DNA from 4 places in the Rhodovulum sp. HP10 genome. Region 3 is predicted to be linked to each of the others. Evidence: riboswitches for the same ligand, from Rfam matches in the RefSeq annotation. Region 3 holds a riboswitch; each other region holds the start of a gene.
The links. A riboswitch is a leader RNA that binds a small molecule or an ion and turns the genes downstream of it on or off. The one in region 3 is predicted to bind cobalamin.

Region 1 (4,320 bases), 1.4 Mb from region 3:
ATGCGCTGTCGCAGAAGCACCGGAAGCGGATCGAGGAACTCTTCGGCTGGTCCAAGACGGTGGGAGGCGCGGCGCAGACGGCCTGTCGCGGCGTGGAGCGGGTGCGGTCCCGCTTCATCCTCGCCCTGGCGGCGGCAAATCTTGCCCGGCTGCCGCGAATACTGGCGATTTGAGGGCGGAGCCCCCCGACCAGCATGCCGCGTGGCGGGAAGAAGGCGGAGAGGAGCAGCGCAATGGCAGGAACGGAGGAAGCCGTTCCGACCAATCGACTATTTCAGCACCCTGTTAGGCCTCGCGCCCTTGGTCCGAAGCCGCGATCTGGGAGCTCGTCGCCCCCCATCCGGGCGGATCGAGCCTGCTGCTGCCGACCCGGTTCGACAGGCGCGCCTCCGAAAGCAACCGCAAGCGGGTATTGCACCCGGTACAACGCAGAACCGCCGGGCCTCTCGCGGAGGTCCTGCCGATCGCGCCGACCGCGGCGCGCGGCGCCTCGTCCGGCTGGGCGGCAAGCGGGGCAGAGGCGCTCGGCCCTGCCCTGATGCCGATCCCGCGCGGGATCGGCGGCGGGCCCCTCAGGAGGCGGGACCGATGCGGTTCGACCCAGCCTGGCGTGTCGCTGGTCGCTCCACCGCTGCCCCCGTTTCCGGCCTATCGGTTTGCGCCCCGGACGGTGCCGCCCGCGCCCGGACCAGGTCGATGCAAGCCGCATCCGCCGCCCGCATCCGGGCCGCAACGAGTGCTCGGGCCACGCGCCGCGCCCGACCTGAACGGTCGGCCCCATGGCCCCGGCGGACCCCGCAATTTCGGAGACGCCCTCCACAGATGCCCTTCACCGTTCCCATTCAAGCCATGAAGACGCCAATTCCCGGTTGCCGCGCCATCGCATTCGTCGACCTTCCGACGCGGCTGGGGCCGAGGCCTCGGGCCGAAAAGCCCCAGCCGCGCGCATATTTCTATGCAGTTTATCTCCGCGGCGCCCTGAGTCTGGACGATCAAGCCACCGCCTTGACCGAGGCCTCCGGCATCGGGCAACTGCCCCGCGATGCCACGCCGATGCGCTATGGCGAAATCGAGATTTTCGTGCGGGCGTCCCGCGATCCCGACGAAGCGCTCTGCGCCCTGGTCGGACCGGATACCGGGGTCGAAGCCGCGCTGTCTCAGAGGCGCAAGGCCATCGCCGAGATCGCGACCGCAGCCGCCCGGCACCAGACGCGGCGCAGCGAATAAGGCTGACATCTCCGGTCCCATTCCCCTGAAGGCGCGGAGACCTTCTGCGACAGCTCCGGAACCGGCGGCGTCAAAAGCCAGCCCGATGCCCCGCTGACCGAAATCTCCGGGACGATCCCGCCACGCGAGGTGACGCGCGCCGCTGGCAACGGCCAGAAGAACCGGCGGCTGGTCGTGCGCCGTCATATGCCGCGCATCGGCCGAACCGCCCGATGCGCAGGGCGACCGCGACGCGCCGCCTCTTGCCGCCTTTCAGGACCCGGTCGGCAGCCTTGTCGCCGCCCATCCGCCGGTCGCCACGACACCACCGGCCTTCCTGATCGCCCCGACTGAGACCGTCTGTCCGGTCAGGGCGCTCCGCGCGGCCGCCCGGCGTGACCGGAGCTCTCCCGGACCCGCCACCCCGTCCGACCCCGGCAGGACGGCCGGGGCAGCCCCCGCCGACGACGACCCGCTGGGGGCATGCCGGAGCCCGGACCACCGCCGGGCTCCGGCTGCGCGCCTGACGCATCGTCGACGCGATCGGCAATCCGGACCTCAGCCACAGACTGACCGGCTTCACCACGCCGGGGCAGCCCGCCCTGCCCGCCGCTGCCCAACCGGAGATCGCCTGTGCGATCCTGCGCGCGCCGCCGTCCCTCGCTCTGCTGCCGGTCCGGGTCGCCCATGGCAGCGAGGCCGCGCTGCTGCTGACGCTCGGCACCGAACCGGCCGCAATCGTCGCGGCCTGCCGCCCCGGCGTCCCGCTTGACAGGTCCGGAGGCCCGGATTAACCGAAAACTGTCTTGGTTCGCCCGGCGACGGGCGATGAAAAGGGAACGCGGTGCGGCCATCGTCGGCTCAATTCCGCGGCTGCCCCCGCAACTGTAAGCGGCGAGCGCGGCTGATCGTGCCACTGGGGTCCGCCCCGGGAAGGCCAGCCAAGCGACGACCCGCAAGCCAGGAGACCTGCCAGGACGATCACCCAGCCTGTCCGCGGGGCGCGGCGCAGGCGGCGGTCCATCCGCAGTGGTGACGCATCACCGTCTGCGGGAGGCATGTCTTTCCAAGGACCCCACGAAGGACGGACCGCCCGCCGCGGCGGTTCCCGAGACCGGGACGGAACCGACATGACCAGACCTGCCCTTTGCCTCACGCTCGGCCTCGCCGCGCTGAGTCCCCTGCCCGCCCTTGCCCAGGAAGCCCGGTCCAGCCTGATGCTGGACGAGATCACCGCCAGCGCCAGCCTCACGCCCATCGCCACCAACCGGACCGGCGCGACGGTCGAGACGCTCGAGAGCAGCGAGATCGCCGCAGGCGGTCAGAATCTGGGCCAGACCCTTGCCACCCTGCCGGGCGTGTCGATCACGCAGAATGGCGGGCTCGGGCAGACCGCCACGCTTCGGATTCGCGGGCTTGGAAACGGCTATATCGCGACCCGGATCGACGGGATGGGCTTTGCCGATCCCTCGGGCACCCCCGCCGCGCTCGACTTCGGCACCCTGACCGCCGGACTGCTCTCCAGGATCGAAGTGCTGAAGGGCTCGCAATCCGCGCTTTTCGGCGCGAATGCCATCGCGGGCGTTGTCGACATCACCACATGGAGACCGGAAAAACTGGGCTTTTCGGGGCGCGCCACGGTCGAAACCGGCACCTATGGCAGCTACTCTGCCGGTCTGAGCCTTGGCCAGAAGACCGAACGCGGCGAAATCTCGGCCACGGTCTCGCATGTCGAAACCGACGGCTTCTCGACCCTGTCGGGCAATGACGAAGCGGACGGCTTTGACGAAGATTCGGTCTCGCTCAATGCCGCCTACGATCTGACCGACACCCTTCGGCTGGGCTTCTCGGGATTCTATTCCGACGGAAACTCGGACTATGACAGCGACGTTACCGACACGAACCCGATCACCCGATCGGAGGCGACGCGAAAAGGCCTGCGCGCCTTCGCCCAATTCGCGATCGGAGCGGTCGACAACGAACTGTCGCTGGCGCGCACGCAGACCGAGCGCAGCTACCGTTCGAGTTTCGGGACGTCCCTTTATGATGGCACCAGCCGGGCCGCCAGCTACCTCGGAACGGCCTCTCTGGCGGCCGGGACCGACCTGTCCTTCGGCGCCGACTGGAAGCAGGACGAGGCCACGCTTGACGGCGAGACCTATTCGGTCATCAACCGCGCGCTCTTTGCAGAGCTTCGCCAGGCCGCGACCGACGACATCGATCTGTCGCTTTCGCTGCGCTACGATGATTATTCTAGCTTTGACGATCAGGTGACCGGCCGCGCCGCGCTGGCCTGGCGGCTCCAGCCCGACCTGATCTTCCGCACCTCTCTGGGCACCGGCTATCGCGTCCCCGCGCTTTACGAACTTTACGGCACCATTACCGGCGACACGGTCGGCAACCCGGACCTCAACCCTGAAACCAGCACCAGCTTCGACATCGGGCTTGAAAAACGCCTGTCGGGCGACGGGTTCCTGAAAGCCACCGCCTTCTTTGCGGAAATCGATGACAAGATCGACTATGGCGCGGCCGACCCCGCCATCTGCAGCTATGCCTGGGGCTGCTACCGCCAGCTTGACGGAACCACCCGCAGCCAGGGCCTGGAACTGTCCGGCCGCTACGACATGACCTCTGCGACCGCGCTTTACGGCAGCTACACCTATACCGACGTGCGCTGGAAAGGCGAACGGCTCGACCGCGTCCCGCTCCACGATCTTCTGCTGGGCGTCAGTAGCGAGGTGACGTCGCGGCTCACGGCCGATGTCTCGTACCAATATGTGGCCGGGCGCCTCGACCCTTACGGTTCTCTGCCCGATGCCGGGCTTGCCGCAGCCCAGGTCACCTACGCGCTGGGCAACGCCACAGAGGCCTATGCAAGGGTCGAAAACCTCTTCGACGAGGAGTTCTACTCGGCCGTCGCCTTTGGCGGCACCTATCACTACAACACCACGGGCCGGGCGCTTTATGTGGGTCTGCGTGCCTCCTTCTAGCGCGATCCGGCTCGCCGCGGCCCTCGCCCTTGCCGGGACCGCGGCGCTGGCCGACCCACCCGGGCGGGTGGTGTCGATGAATCTCTGCACCGACCAGCTTGCCATGCTGGTCGCGGGCCCGGGC
Region 2 (4,320 bases), 1.7 Mb from region 3:
GGGAGGCAGGTCGCTGTCGGCGGCGACGGCGGCATTGTTCGACATGTTCTGCGCCTTGAAGGGCGCGACCTTCAGGCCGCGCCGCGCATAGGCGCGGGCGAGCCCCGCGACAAGGAGGCTCTTGCCGACATCCGAACTCGTGCCCTGCAGCATCAGGGCCTTCGCGCGGCGCGGCGGCACCGGGTCGAGCATCGGTACCGAGATTTCGGGCATCGGCGGGGCCGCATCGCCGGGGGGCAGGTCGGGATAGCGGCTCCGGGTCCGGTCAAGGGTCATGGCGGCTCCTGCGACATTCGGCAGGGGGTGTCGGACGGGGCCCTGCGGATGTCAAGCGCGGCTCAGAACTCGACGCCCGGCTGGCCCTTTATGCCCGAGCGGAACGGGTGCTTGACCAGCGTCATCTCGGTCACCAGATCGGCCGCCTCGATCAGCTCTTCGGGGGCGTTCCGCCCGGTCAGGACGACATGCGACAGCGGCGGCTTCTCGGCCTGCAGGAAGGCCACCACCTCGGCCGGGTCGAGATAGCCGTAGCGCAGCGCGATGTTGATCTCGTCGAGCAGCACCATGCGGATTTCGGGGTCGCGGATCAACTCCCTGGCCTTTTCCCAGCCCTTTTCGGCCGCGGCGATGTCGCGGGCGCGGTCCTGGGTTTCCCAGGTGAAGCCCTCGCCCATGGCATGGAACTGGCAGAGATCGCCGAAATGCGAGGTCAGAAGCCGCCGCTCGCCGGTATCCCAGGCACCCTTGACGAACTGGACCACGGCACAGGGCATCTGATGGGCGATGCAGCGCAGGATCATCCCGAAGCCCGAGGAGGACTTGCCCTTGCCGGTGCCGGTATGCACCAGGATCAGCCCCTTCTCGCCGGATTTCCCGGCCATGATCTTGTCGCGCGCGGCCTTCTTCTTGGCCATCTTGCTGGCATGGCGGGCGTCGTCGGCTGCGGTATTGGTGGGGGCGGTATCGGTCGCGGCGGCGGTCTCGTCGGTCATGGGGGCTCCTTGCGCGTGTCGGGGACAGCTTAGCGGGCGGGGCGGCCGCGTCAAACCCGGGCCGCGCGGCGGTTGTGCCGATTGACAAGTCCCGAGCTGCTTGCAATGACGGATGCGTGACCGGTTCGCCCGGGCCCGAGGGTCCGGACGTGAAAAGGGAACGCGGTGCGCCCGTCCGACGGGACGGGCAATTCCGCGGCTGCCCCCGCAACTGTAAGCGGCGAGCACGGCTGAGAATGCCACTGGGGAGGCCCCCGGGAAGGCCAGCCAAGCTGAGACCCGCAAGCCAGGAGACCTGCCGGCCGCCCGTATCCCCGCAAGGGAGGCGGTTTCCACCGGACGCCGGGGTGCGCGTCTGGCCCGGTTCGGCCGCGTCCCGGCCGCTCCGAGCCTCTCATCCCGTTCGTCCTTTCTCCCGCGGCCTGTCCGGCCGCTCATGTTGAAAGGCAACGACCTTGATCTTCCACGGCAATCTCGTAACCGCCGCGCTGGCACTGACCCTCGTTCCCGGGGTCGCGGCGGCGCATTTCCAGCTGGCCTATACCGAGCAAAGCCTCATCGACGCGCCCGGCGATGTGCCGGTCAAGCTGATCTTCTGGCATCCGCAGGAAAGCGGGCCGGTCATGGATATGGGCGAGCCGCTGGAATTCTACGCCATCCATCGCGGCGAGCGGATCGACCTCAAGCCGACACTCAGCCAGACTGTCTTTCGCGGTCCGCTGAACGAGGCTGTGGCATGGGATGGCAGCCTGCCGGTCAAGCGGATGGGCGATTACGTCCTGGTGACGGTGCCCGCGCCCTATTACGAGGACTCCGAGGATATCTACATCCAGCAGATCACCAAGACCTACGTCAACCGCGGCCAGATGCCCACCGACTGGGACGGCCCGCAGGGGCTCAAGGCCGAGATCCTGCCGCTGGTCAAACCCTATAACGTGATCGCGGGCTCGACCTTCACCGGGCGGGTGCTGTCCGAGGGCGCTCCGGTCGCGGGTGCCGAGATCGAGATCGAATACATGGCGGCCGAGCCCGACATGGCGACGGGCGCGCCCAAGCCCGCGACGGCGGGGCCGTTGCCGGGCGGCGCGGTTGTCGCGGTGACGGACGAGAACGGCTATTTCACCTTCGGCGTGCCGAAGGCGGGCTATTGGGGCTTTGCCGCGCTGGGGGTCGGGCCCGATACCGAACATGAGGGCAAGGAACTCAGCCAGGATGCGGTCCTCTGGATCCGCGCCTTCGATCTGAAATAGGGGCGGGGCCATGCATATCGTGGACGGGGCGCTGGCGGCGCCCGTGGTGATCGGCGGTGCGGTGCTGGCGGCCGGAGGCGTCGCCCGCGGGTTGCGCGATCTGACGCTCGAGAAGATCCCCGCCGCCGGGATGCTCTCGGCCAGCTTCTTCGTGGCCTCGCTGATCCATGTGCCGATCGGCCCGTCCTCGGTGCACCTGATCCTGAACGGTCTGGCCGGGCTGGTGCTCGGCTGGGCCGCCTTTCCCGCGCTGTTCGTGGGGCTGCTGCTCCAGGCGGTCTTCTTCGGTTTCGGCGGACTGACGGTGCTGGGTGTCAATACCCTGAACATCGCGCTGCCCGCGGTGATCGTGCATTACCTCTGCCGGCGCGGGATCGCGTCCGGCAGTCCGCGGACCGCCGCGATCTGGGGCGGTATCGGCGGCGCGCTGGCCATCGCGCTGACCGCCGCGCTTGTCGGTGTCGCCCTCGCGCTCAGCGGTGCGGCCTTTCTTCCGGCGGCCAAGCTGGTCTTTCTCGCCCATGTTCCGGTGATGGCGATCGAGGGCCTGCTGAGTGCCGCAGCCGTCTACCTGGCCATCCAGGTCAAGCCCGATCTCTTTCTCAGCCTGCAAGGACCCGCCCGATGATCCGCCCGATTTTCCTGACCCTGGCGCTTGTTCTGGCGCCCATGCCCGCGCTCGCGCACAAGGTGATCGCCGCCGCCTATCCCAGCGGAGCCCTGATCGAGGGCGAGGTCGGCTTTTCCAATGGCGACATGGCCGTCGATGCCCCGGTCGGGGTGTTCGATCCCGAGGGCAACCGCCTCGGCGAGGCGATGACCGGTGCCGACGGGCTGTTCACCTTCCGCCCGACGCGCGCCGTGGCCCATGTCTTCCGCGCCGATCTGGGCGCGGGCCATGTCGCCGAATTCACCATGAGCGCCGAGGAGGTCGCGGCGATCCTCGACAGCCCCGCCGCTCGGGCTGCCGCCGAAGCTGCCGCTGAAACCGCCCCTGAAGCCGGGGCAGGGGACGCGGCCCCGGTTTCGGACGGGCGCAACCCCTCGACCTTCCCGCTGGAGGCAGTCCCCGCCCAGGCGCCCGCCGGGCCTTCGGCGGCCGCGCTGATCGCCGCGCCGGGGCTGAGCGAGGCCGACAAGGCCGAGATCGCGAAGATGCTGCGCGACGAGCTGCGGCCGCTGCGCCGCGAGATCGCCGCCTATCGCGAGAAGAACGACCTGCAGACGATCCTTGGCGGCATCGGCTATATCGCCGGGATTTTCGGGCTTTGCTTCTATGTCGCCGCGCGGCGCCGGATGAAGGGCTGACCCCCGGTGTCCGACATCCTCACCGCCGACCGGGCGGCGCCCGGTGCCGTCTCGCGTCTTGACGGGCTCGATCCGCGCACGCGGCTGATTGGGGCGGGGGCCTTCGCCTGCGTCACGGTCGGCGCCTCATTCCTGCCGGTGCTGCTGGCAGCGCTTCTTCTGGCGCTGGGGCTGATGGCGCTGTCGGGCCGGGCGGCGGGCCGGACGCTGCGGCGGATGGCGGCGATGGACGGCTTCATCTTCCTGCTGGTGGCGATGCTGCCCTTCACTACGCCCGGAACGCCGGTCATGGCGCTCTGGGGGGTCGAGGCCTCGCGCGAGGGGCTCCTGCATGCCGCCCGCATCCTGCTGACCGCCAATGCGGTGGTGCTGGCGCTCCTGTCGCTGGTCGGCACGCTCGAGCCGGTGACGATGGGTCAGGCGCTTCACCGTCTCGGCACGCCCGAGCGGCTGGTGCATCTGCTTCTGTTCACCATCCGCTATATCGAGGTGCTGCGCGCCGAATACCTGCGGCTGCGCCGGGCGATGAAGGTCCGGGGCTTCCGGCCCGGCACCTCCTGGCATACCTATCGCAGCCTCGGCTATCTGGTCGGCATGATGCTGGTCCGCGCGGTCGAGCGCTCGGAACGGGTGCTGGCGGCGATGAAATGCCGGGGCTTCTCGGGCCGGCTCCCGATGCTCTCCGGCTTCGCCTACGGCCCCCGCGACGCGGCCTTCGGTGCGGGGCTCGGGGCGCTGTTGCTGGCGATGATCCTGGCGGAGCTTGTCCA
Region 3 (4,320 bases):
TGGCGCCAACCAGCGACACGATCAGCGCGGTGACCAGAGCCGCCGTCCCGATCAGCACCGCCTGCACCCGGCGCACGTTGATGCCGAGCGAGGCCGCACTGTCAGCCCCGAAGGTGAAGGCGTCGAGGCTGCGCACATGCCAGAGGCAGATCCCAAGCCCCAAGGCCGCGGCAGGCACGGCAATCAGGCTGTCCTGCCAGCGCGCCCCCGAGAGATTTCCCAGAAGCCAGAACATGATGCCGCGGGCCTGTTCGGCATTGGCGGATTTCGCGATCAGGAAGGCGGTCATCGCGTTGAAGAGCTGTGCCCCCGCAATCCCGGCCAGAACGATCACGCCCGCGGCCTGCAGCCCGGTGCCGCCGCCCGCTGCCCGCGCCAGGGCCGCGACCATGACGAAGGCCAGAAGCGCCCCGGCGAAGGCGCCTGTCGACAGCGAGAGCGCGCCCGCACCGAGCCCGGCGACGGTGACCGCAACCGCGCCGGTCGAGGCCCCGGCGGAGATCCCCAGCAGATAGGGATCGGCTAGCGCATTCCTCAGCAGGGCCTGCAGCACGACGCCCGACAGGGCGAGCCCCGTCCCGCAGGCTGCCGCCACCACCGCGCGGGCGAGGCGGTAGTTCCAGACGATGCCCTCGTCGATCCGCGCAACCGGGTAGAGGGTGCCGAACAGCTTGTTGCCCAGCACCTGGAACACGGTCGCGGCGGGTATGCGGGTCTCGCCGATCGCGGTTCCGGCGATCAGCGCGGCCAGCAGCACCGGGGGGGCGATCCACCCCCAGTGCCAGCGGGCCCGACGGGCTCCGGACCTCATTTGCTCAGATCGAATCCGGCCAGCGCCGTGGACAGCTCCTCCAGCCCGTAGATCGCCCGCACGGTCGCTTCCATCGCCTGGAGATCCATCACCACGATCCGGTTTTCCCGGACCGCCGTCATTTCCTTCGCAACCGGATCGGTGCGGAGAAACTCAAGCTTCTTCTCGACATCGTCGGCGGGGAAACGGCGGCGGGTCATCTCGGCCAGTACGATCACCGTCGGATCGGCCTTGGCGATGCTTTCCCAGCCGACGGTGGGCCATTCCTCGTCGGAGGCCACGACGTTCTCGATCCCGAGCTCCTGCATCATGTAGCCTGGCGCGCCCTTCCGTCCGGCCACATAGGGGTCGATGTCCATTTCGGCGGAGGAGTACCAGAACACCGCCGAGACCCCTTCGGGCAGATCCAGCGCCCGGGCATGTTCGATGGCTGCGGCTTCGCGTGCCTTCAGCTCTTCGACCAGCTCGGCGCCGCGATCCTCGACACCATAGATCCGCGCCAGTTCCTCGATCGACCGGTAGATCGAGGCGGTCGAGAACATCTCGGTCCGGGTGCCGTCAGAGCCGCGGCTGTTATCCTTGCTGGCGCAGTCGCTGGGCAGAACGTAGGTCGGCACGCCGACATCATGGAACATCTCGCGGGTGGCGACGATGCCCTGGGGGCCGACATGCCATTCATGTTGCACGGTAACCAGATCGGGCCGCGCGGCCACCACGCTTTCAAAGCTGGGATCGTTGTCGGCCAGCCGCGGGATCCCGGCATTCAGCTCGGCGAATTGCGGCAGGACATCGGTGAACCAGACCGAGGTGCCCTTCACCCGCTCTGCGAGACCCAGCAGGTAAAGGATCTCGGTCGTGGCCTGGCCGACGGTGACGGTGCGCGCGGGGGCGGCGTCGAAGGTCAGGGTCTGGCCGCAATTCTCCAGCGTCAGGGGATAGTCTGTGGCCTGGGCCATGCCCGCGCAGACCATAAGGGCCGCCGAAAGGAAGGCAGTCTTGGTGTTCATGGAAACTCTCCGGAAATTGGCTTCCGGGCCCCGGGGTTTGCGGGCTGGGCGGATGTCAGTTCTTTGGCTGGCGCAAGACGCGCCTGGCTGAGCACGGCCGAAAGATCCGGGCATGAACATCCCTTTCCCCGGGCAACCCCGCCCGGTTGATGGTGGTTTCATGCCGGCAGGTCTCCTGACTGACGGGTCGTCCGCCGGTCCGGCCTTCCCAGGCAGATGCCCAGTGGCGTTGTCGGACCGCCGCTCGCCGCCTACAGTTGCGGGGGCAGTTTCGGTTCGCGGGACATCTGGCCCGCGGCGAATTCCCTTTTCATTCCCAAACGGGAAACCGGCGACCGAGCACAGAGCATGAAACCCCTATTGGGTCAACTGCCTGCCGGTCGCAGGCGTCATTCCGGAAAACCTTACCTCGAGAGCTCGCGGCCTGTCCGTTCTGTCGGGGCGTCACTGTCCTGAAACGACGAAAGCCCTTCCTTTGGCGGTCCCGCCGCCTGATGCGCTCGGGGCGAGCGGCGCCGGGCTGGAGCGGCCCCGCGCGGGTGCGACCGGAGCCCGGATCCGCCTCGCCGGACCGCTCCACGGCTTTTTCCGTGGCTTTATTGCCGCATCCGCGGCGCGGTCGAAGACCTGCCTCATCGGCTTTGCCCGCAACCGCTATTCCGGCGCGGTCTGTTGCGCTCGGGGCGAGCCGGGCAGGGGCGTCCGGATGGCGGAAGGACAGGCGCCGCCCTTCAAAGCTCGCGGGGACTATTGCCGCCTTGCCGGGCGGGCGACGAAGGCGCCTGTCAGAATCAATGGCCCTGCCAGCAGGAAGGCCAGGCCCGGCAGTTCGGCGAAAAAGGCAAAACCCAGCGCCACGGCCCACAGAACCGAAAGATATTCGAAGGGGGCCAGTGCCGAGGCATCGGCATGGCTGAAGGACAGCGTCATCAGAATATGGGCGATACCGCCCGCCAGCCCGGTTCCGATCAACAGCAGGAGTGTTGCCGGACCGGGCCAGACCCAGCCCCAGGGCAGCGTCGCAAGGCCGATCAGGGCCGAGACCACGGCGAACCAGAAGGCGATGGCTCCGGCGCCTTCGCCCAGCAGTGTCAGTCGGCGCACCTGGATCAGCGCACCGGCCGTCAGAGCCGCGGTCAAAAGCCCCAGGGCCACGCCCAGGGCGCCGCTGTCGGGCAAGGCCCCGGCAAAGGCGGGCAGGCAGAAGGCCGCCGCTCCGGCAAGGCCGAGCACGACACCGCCGATCCGGCCTGCGCTCGGCCTCTCTCCGAGCAGAGCCCAGCCCAGCAGGGCCAGCATCACCGGCGCGAGATAGGACAGCATCGTCGCCTCGGCCAGCGGCAGGAGCCGGATCGTCGCAAAGGAGGTGAACATCGCGACCGCGCCCATCAGGCAGCGACCGATATGTCCCATGGGACGGGACGTCGCCAGCCCGCGGGGCCACTCTCCGCGCCACCACAGGAAGGCGATCAAGGGCAGCAGGGCCACGGCCGAGCGGAAGAATACCACCTGTCCCAGCGGGACGGCGTCGCCAAGCGCCTTCACGCAGACGCCCATCATGGCAAATGCGAGGGTCGAGAGCACCCGCAAGGTGATGCCCAGCCGCTCGTTCCGGCCGGCAGGAGGGGGTGCGGCGAAGACCGACCGGTCCGTCATTCTGCCATCATCCGGACCAGGGTCCGGGGCGCGCGCCATACGGACCTTCTCATTCCGCGCTGAACCGGATATGCGGCCGACGCGCATCCTGATAGGTGCAGACATGCGCCGTGACCCTGAACACGTCGCGCAGGACGTCCTGGGTCAGGACAACATCCGGTGTGCCGCAGGCGCGCATGACCCCTCCTTCGATAACCGCAATCCGGTCGCAGAACATGGCCGCGAGGTTCAGGTCATGCAGGGCGATGACGCTGGTCAGATCGAGGTCGCGGACCATGGCCAGTATTTCGATCTGGTGGTGAATGTCGAGGTGGTTCGTCGGCTCGTCGAGGAACATCACCTGCGGTGTCTGCGCCAGCGCCCGCGCGATATGCACCCGCTGGCGCTCGCCTCCCGAAAGGGTCTGCCAGGCCTGTTTCCTCTGCGATGCCATTTCCACGCGTTCCAGCGCCTGTGTCACCGCGGCCTCGTCGGTCTCGGACCAGCCCGCCAGAGCCGAGCGATGCGGGGTCCGCCCGAGCCGCACGACATCGCTCACCGTGACATTGGTGTCGGTGGCAGCACTTTGCTGGACAAAGGCCAGCTGTCGCGACAATGCCCTGCGGGAGACATGGGCGATGTCCTGCCCGTTGATCCGGACCCGGCCCCGCAGCGGGCGCCGCAGCCCCGCCAGCAGCCGCAACAGGGAGGATTTGCCCGATCCGTTGGGGCCGATCAGGCCCAGCGTCTCGCCCGGGGCGACCCTCAGCGAAACGTCCGAGACGATGGTCTTGCGCTTCACGCCCCAGGTCAGGTTCTCGGCCAGAATGCTCATACCTGCGGCCTCGCGCGGTAAAGAATGATCGC
Region 4 (4,320 bases), 440 kb from region 3:
CCCGAGACGAAATCGGTCAGGGCATGAAGCCCCGAATAGGGGTCGCGGACATCGCGCAGATCCATTCCGGCCGAGGCGACCAGCTTGCGCAGATAGGGTTTGTCCTCCTCCATCGCCGCGACATTCCAGCCATGGCGGGCCAGCTCCTCGATCACCGCAAGGAAGCGGTCGAGCAGCGCAAAGATCAGATCGCGCCCCGCCACTTCCAGCTCCATCTTGCGCGACGAGGGGAAGATCCGCTCATTCGCGACATCGGAAATCGCCGCAAAGGCCTCCTTCAGCGCGAAGACATCGGTCAGCTCGGCCGAGAACCGGCCCGCGAGAATGTCGTCATGGTGGTCCAGAAAGGCCGCGACACTGGCGCGGATGGCGCCATGGACGGCCCGGGCGCGCAGATGGCCCACATGCTCGGCGTGCGTCCCGCCGGGGACGGGCGCGACTTCCTTGCCGATCAGCGCCTCCAGCAGCGGCCGCACCTCGCCATGGGACAGGACGCCGGTGGTAAAGGCATCCTCGAGATCGAGGATGTTGTAGCAGATATTGTCCGCCGCCTCGACGAGGAAGGCCAGCGGGTGCCGTTGCCAGCCGGCATCCCGGGGAATCAACCCGGTGCTTTCGGCCATCCCGGCCAGATGCGCGGCCTCTGCCTCGAAGGCCCCGTATTTCTTCAGGCCGATGGTGGGCGCGTCCCGGCCCAGCGCACCGTCCTTTGCGAGGCAGGGATATTTGGTGAAGGCGCCCAGAACGGCATGGGTCAGCCGCATGCCGCCCTCGAGCCGGTACATCTCCAGCCGGGTCAGGATCCGGAAGCCCTGGGCATTGCCCTCGAAATGCTCGAACTCCCGGCGCTGGCCCGGGCTCAGATCGGCCTCGAAGGGGCGCCGGGTCGCGAACCACTCCGAGATTGCATCCTCGCCGGCATGGCCGAAGGGCGGATTGCCGATATCATGGGCAGCACAGGCCGCCTGCAGGATATAGGACAGCTCGTGGCCCGCCCCTTCGGACAGGATGCCCCGCGCGGCCAGCGCCTGCCCGACCTCGAACCCCAGCGAGCGGCCCACGCTGCTGGTCTCGAGGCTGTGGATCATCCGGTGATGCAGGTGGTCGTTCTCGTAAAGCGGATGCACCTGGGTCTTGTTGGCAAGCCGCCGGAATGGCTGCGAGAAGATCACCCGGTCGAGATCGACCAGGAAGGCGGGCCGCTCGGGCGCATCCACGATCTCCGACTGTCCGTGCCGGCTTCTGGTCAGAAGCCGTTGCCATTCCATGTATTCCATCGCTTTCCCCTTCGGCCGGTCGGCGCCAGCATAGCGGCTTCGGCTTGCGGCGACAGCGCCGATCGCCTACCCCCTTCCCCGGGGCTGGCCCGTGATGGCGCCCGGGCGCTGGCAGGAAGACGTCTCCGCCTCCCGCCTTGCCGCAGGCATAGGCGCGCGGCGGCAGGGCCCGATGGCGGCACCCGAGGGTGCGCGAAGGTCGCACCCACTACATATTGACAAAATATCCCCATCGGCATCAATATCATGTTGCTTTGGTTCCCGCGGTTCATCCCGTGGGCGAAGAGGGAAGCCGGTGAGAATCCGGCACTGCCCCCGCAACTGTCAGCGGCAAGCTGCGGCCCCGTGATCCACTGGCGCAAGACGCCGGGAAGGAGGGCCAGGGCGTCCGAGCCGCGAAGTCAGGAGACCTGCCAGAGCGGACCGAACGACCGCGAGCGGTGGGCTCGGGTGCGTGCGTCGGACCGGCGGGTCCGCGTGCCTCCCTGCCTGCCGCCCCTGACCAGAACCGAAAGCGAACCGCCATGACCGCCCCCTCGCCCCGTTCCGTCGCCAACCGCGACGGCCAGATCGTTCCCTTCGACCCCGGCCGGATCGCCCGCGCCATCGCCCGCGCGGGCGAGGCCACCGGCGAATTCGGCGCCGAGGAGGCCGCGCATCTCACCGCCCAGGTGGTGCGGGTGCTGAGCTTCCGACACGCGGACGGCGCGCCCGATGTCGAGGAGATCCAGGATGCCGTCGAACAGGCGCTGATCGGCGCCAACCGGATCGCGACGGTGCGCGCCTATGCGGTCTATCGCGCCCAGCATGCGCGGCTGCGCGAGGACCGCCGGGTGCTGGTCGATGTCGAAAGCTCGATCAACGAATATCTCGACCGCTCGGACTGGCGAGTGAATGCCAACGCGAATCAGGGCTATTCGTTGGGCGGGATGATCCTGAACACCTCGGGCAAGGTGACGGCGAATTACTGGCTGAGCCATATCTACCCGCCCGAGGTCGGCCAGGCCCATCGCCAGGGCGACATCCATATCCACGATCTCGACATGTTCGCGGGCTATTGCGCGGGCTGGTCTCTGAGGACGCTGCTGCGCGAGGGGCTGAACGGCGTGCCCGGCACCATCGAATCCGCCGCGCCGATGCATCTGACAAGCGCCCTGGGCCAGATCGTGAACTTCCTCGGCACGTTGCAGAACGAATGGGCCGGCGCCCAGGCCTTCAGCTCGTTCGATACCTATCTGGCGCCCTATGTCCGGCGCGACGGGCTCGATTTCGCCGCCGTCCGGCAGGCGATGCAGGAATTCATCTACAATCTGAACGTGCCCTCGCGCTGGGGCACGCAGACGCCCTTCACCAACCTGACCTTCGACTGGACCTGCCCGGAAGACCTGCGCGATCAGGTGCCGGTGATCGGCGGGCGCGAGGCGGAGTTCACCTATGGCGAGCTGCAGTCCGAGATGGACATGATCAACCGCGCCTATATGGAGGTGATGACCGCGGGCGATGCCAGGGGCCGGGTCTTCACCTTCCCGATCCCGACCTACAACATCACCCCCGATTTCCCCTGGGACAGCGAGAATGCCGGTTATCTGTTCGAGATGACGGCGAAATACGGGCTGCCCTATTTCCAGAACTTCGTGAATTCGGAGCTCGAGCCGCATATGGTGCGCTCGATGTGCTGCCGCCTGCAGCTTGACCTGACCGAGCTTCTGAAACGCGGCAACGGTCTGTTCGGCTCGGCCGAGCAGACCGGCAGCCTTGGCGTCGTCACCATCAACTGCGCCCGGCTCGGCCATCTGCACAAGGGCGACGAGGCGGGGCTTCTGGCCGCGCTCGACCGGCTGGCGGGGATCGCCCGCACCAGCCTGGAGCTCAAGCGCAAGGTGATCGAGCATCATATCGAGGCCGGGCTTTTCCCCTATACCAAGCGCTACCTCGGCACGCTCCGGAACCACTTCTCGACGCTGGGCGTGAACGGCGTGAACGAGATGATCCGGAACTTCACCGACGACCGCGAGGACATTGCGACCGAGGCGGGCCAGGCGCTTGCCCTCAGGCTGATGGATCACCTGCGCGCCCGGATGGTCGAGTTCCAGGAAGAGACCGGGCACATGTACAATCTAGAGGCCACGCCCGCCGAGGGCACGACCTACCGCTTTGCCCGCGAGGACCGGAAGCGCTTCCCGGGCATCCTGCAGGCGGGCACCGACGATCAGCCCTATTACACCAACTCGACCCAGCTTCCGGTCGGATATACCGCCGACCCGTTCGAGGCGCTCGAACATCAGGAGCCGTTGCAGGCGCGCTATACCGGCGGCACGGTCCTGCATCTTTACATGGGCGAGCGGATCTCGTCGGCCGAGGCCTGCAAGAAGCTCGTGCGCCGGGCGCTGTCGTCCTTCCGCCTGCCCTATATCACCGTGACGCCCACCTTCTCGATCTGCCCGAAACACGGGTATCTCGCGGGCGAGCACGAATTCTGCCCGAAATGCGACGCCGAGCTGATCGCGGCGAAGCGCGCGAAAGCCAGCTGAAGGAGCGATCCGATGACCATGATCGACAAGGACATGACGACCCGGGATGCCGAAATCGTCCTGACGGACGAAGAGCGCACCCGCTGCGAGGTCTGGACCCGGGTGATGGGCTATCACCGCCCGATGTCCTCCTTCAACACCGGCAAGAAGGGCGAGGCCGCCGAACGGGTCTATTTCGACGAGGCGAAGGCGCGGCTTGGCTGAGCTTGCGATCTCCGGGCTGGTCCGGCATTCGAGCGTCGACTGGCCCGGCGAACTGGTGGCGACGGTCTTCTGCCAAGGCTGTCCCTGGGCCTGCCGTTATTGCCACAACACCGAGCTGCTGGCGGCGGGGCCGGGCCGGATCGGCTGGGACGCGGTCCTGGCCTTTCTCGACCGCCGGCAGGGGCTGCTTGACGGGGTGGTGATCTCGGGCGGGGAACCCTTGTTGCAGAAGGGCCTGCCCGAGGTGCTTGCCGAGCTTCGGGCGATGGGCTTTCGCACCGGGCTCCATAGTGGCGGCGCCTATCCCG

Region 1: linked by a shared signal. The riboswitch ahead of ACK8CO_RS13390 (TonB-dependent receptor plug domain-containing protein) and the one ahead of ACK8CO_RS06615 (ABC transporter substrate-binding protein) in region 3 are both predicted to bind cobalamin.
Region 2: linked by a shared signal. The riboswitch ahead of ACK8CO_RS17825 (DUF4198 domain-containing protein) and the one ahead of ACK8CO_RS06615 (ABC transporter substrate-binding protein) in region 3 are both predicted to bind cobalamin.
Region 4: linked by a shared signal. The riboswitch ahead of ACK8CO_RS04490 (ribonucleoside triphosphate reductase) and the one ahead of ACK8CO_RS06615 (ABC transporter substrate-binding protein) in region 3 are both predicted to bind cobalamin.

What each region holds. Positions count from the first base shown of each region.
Region 1 covers NZ_CP180201.1:2,837,087-2,841,406, reverse strand. Annotated here, with positions in the region: partial or broken gene ACK8CO_RS13400 (IS5 family transposase) at 1-173, shown strand, start outside; gene ACK8CO_RS13395 (hypothetical protein) at 1,006-1,227, shown strand; cobalamin riboswitch at 1,997-2,198, shown strand; gene ACK8CO_RS13390 (TonB-dependent receptor plug domain-containing protein) at 2,337-4,196, shown strand; gene ACK8CO_RS13385 (ABC transporter substrate-binding protein) at 4,171-4,320, shown strand, end outside.
Region 2 covers NZ_CP180201.1:3,804,135-3,808,454, forward strand. Annotated here, with positions in the region: gene ACK8CO_RS17815 (cobyric acid synthase) at 1-192, opposite strand, end outside; gene cobO (cob(I)yrinic acid a,c-diamide adenosyltransferase) at 339-992, opposite strand; cobalamin riboswitch at 1,097-1,310, shown strand; gene ACK8CO_RS17825 (DUF4198 domain-containing protein) at 1,448-2,242, shown strand; gene cbiM (cobalt transporter CbiM) at 2,253-2,870, shown strand; gene ACK8CO_RS17835 (cobalt ABC transporter permease) at 2,867-3,550, shown strand; gene cbiQ (cobalt ECF transporter T component CbiQ) at 3,557-4,320, shown strand, end outside; gene ACK8CO_RS17845 (energy-coupling factor ABC transporter ATP-binding protein) at 4,320-4,320, shown strand, end outside.
Region 3 covers NZ_CP180201.1:1,430,147-1,434,466, reverse strand. Annotated here, with positions in the region: gene ACK8CO_RS06620 (FecCD family ABC transporter permease) at 1-811, opposite strand, end outside; gene ACK8CO_RS06615 (ABC transporter substrate-binding protein) at 808-1,818, opposite strand; cobalamin riboswitch at 1,966-2,166, opposite strand; gene ACK8CO_RS06610 (DMT family transporter) at 2,566-3,474, opposite strand; gene ACK8CO_RS06605 (ABC transporter ATP-binding protein) at 3,524-4,288, opposite strand; gene ACK8CO_RS06600 (FecCD family ABC transporter permease) at 4,285-4,320, opposite strand, start outside.
Region 4 covers NZ_CP180201.1:992,120-996,439, forward strand. Annotated here, with positions in the region: gene dgt (dGTP triphosphohydrolase) at 1-1,277, opposite strand, end outside; cobalamin riboswitch at 1,516-1,710, shown strand; partial or broken gene ACK8CO_RS04490 (ribonucleoside triphosphate reductase) at 1,802-4,012, shown strand; gene ACK8CO_RS04495 (anaerobic ribonucleoside-triphosphate reductase activating protein) at 4,005-4,320, shown strand, end outside.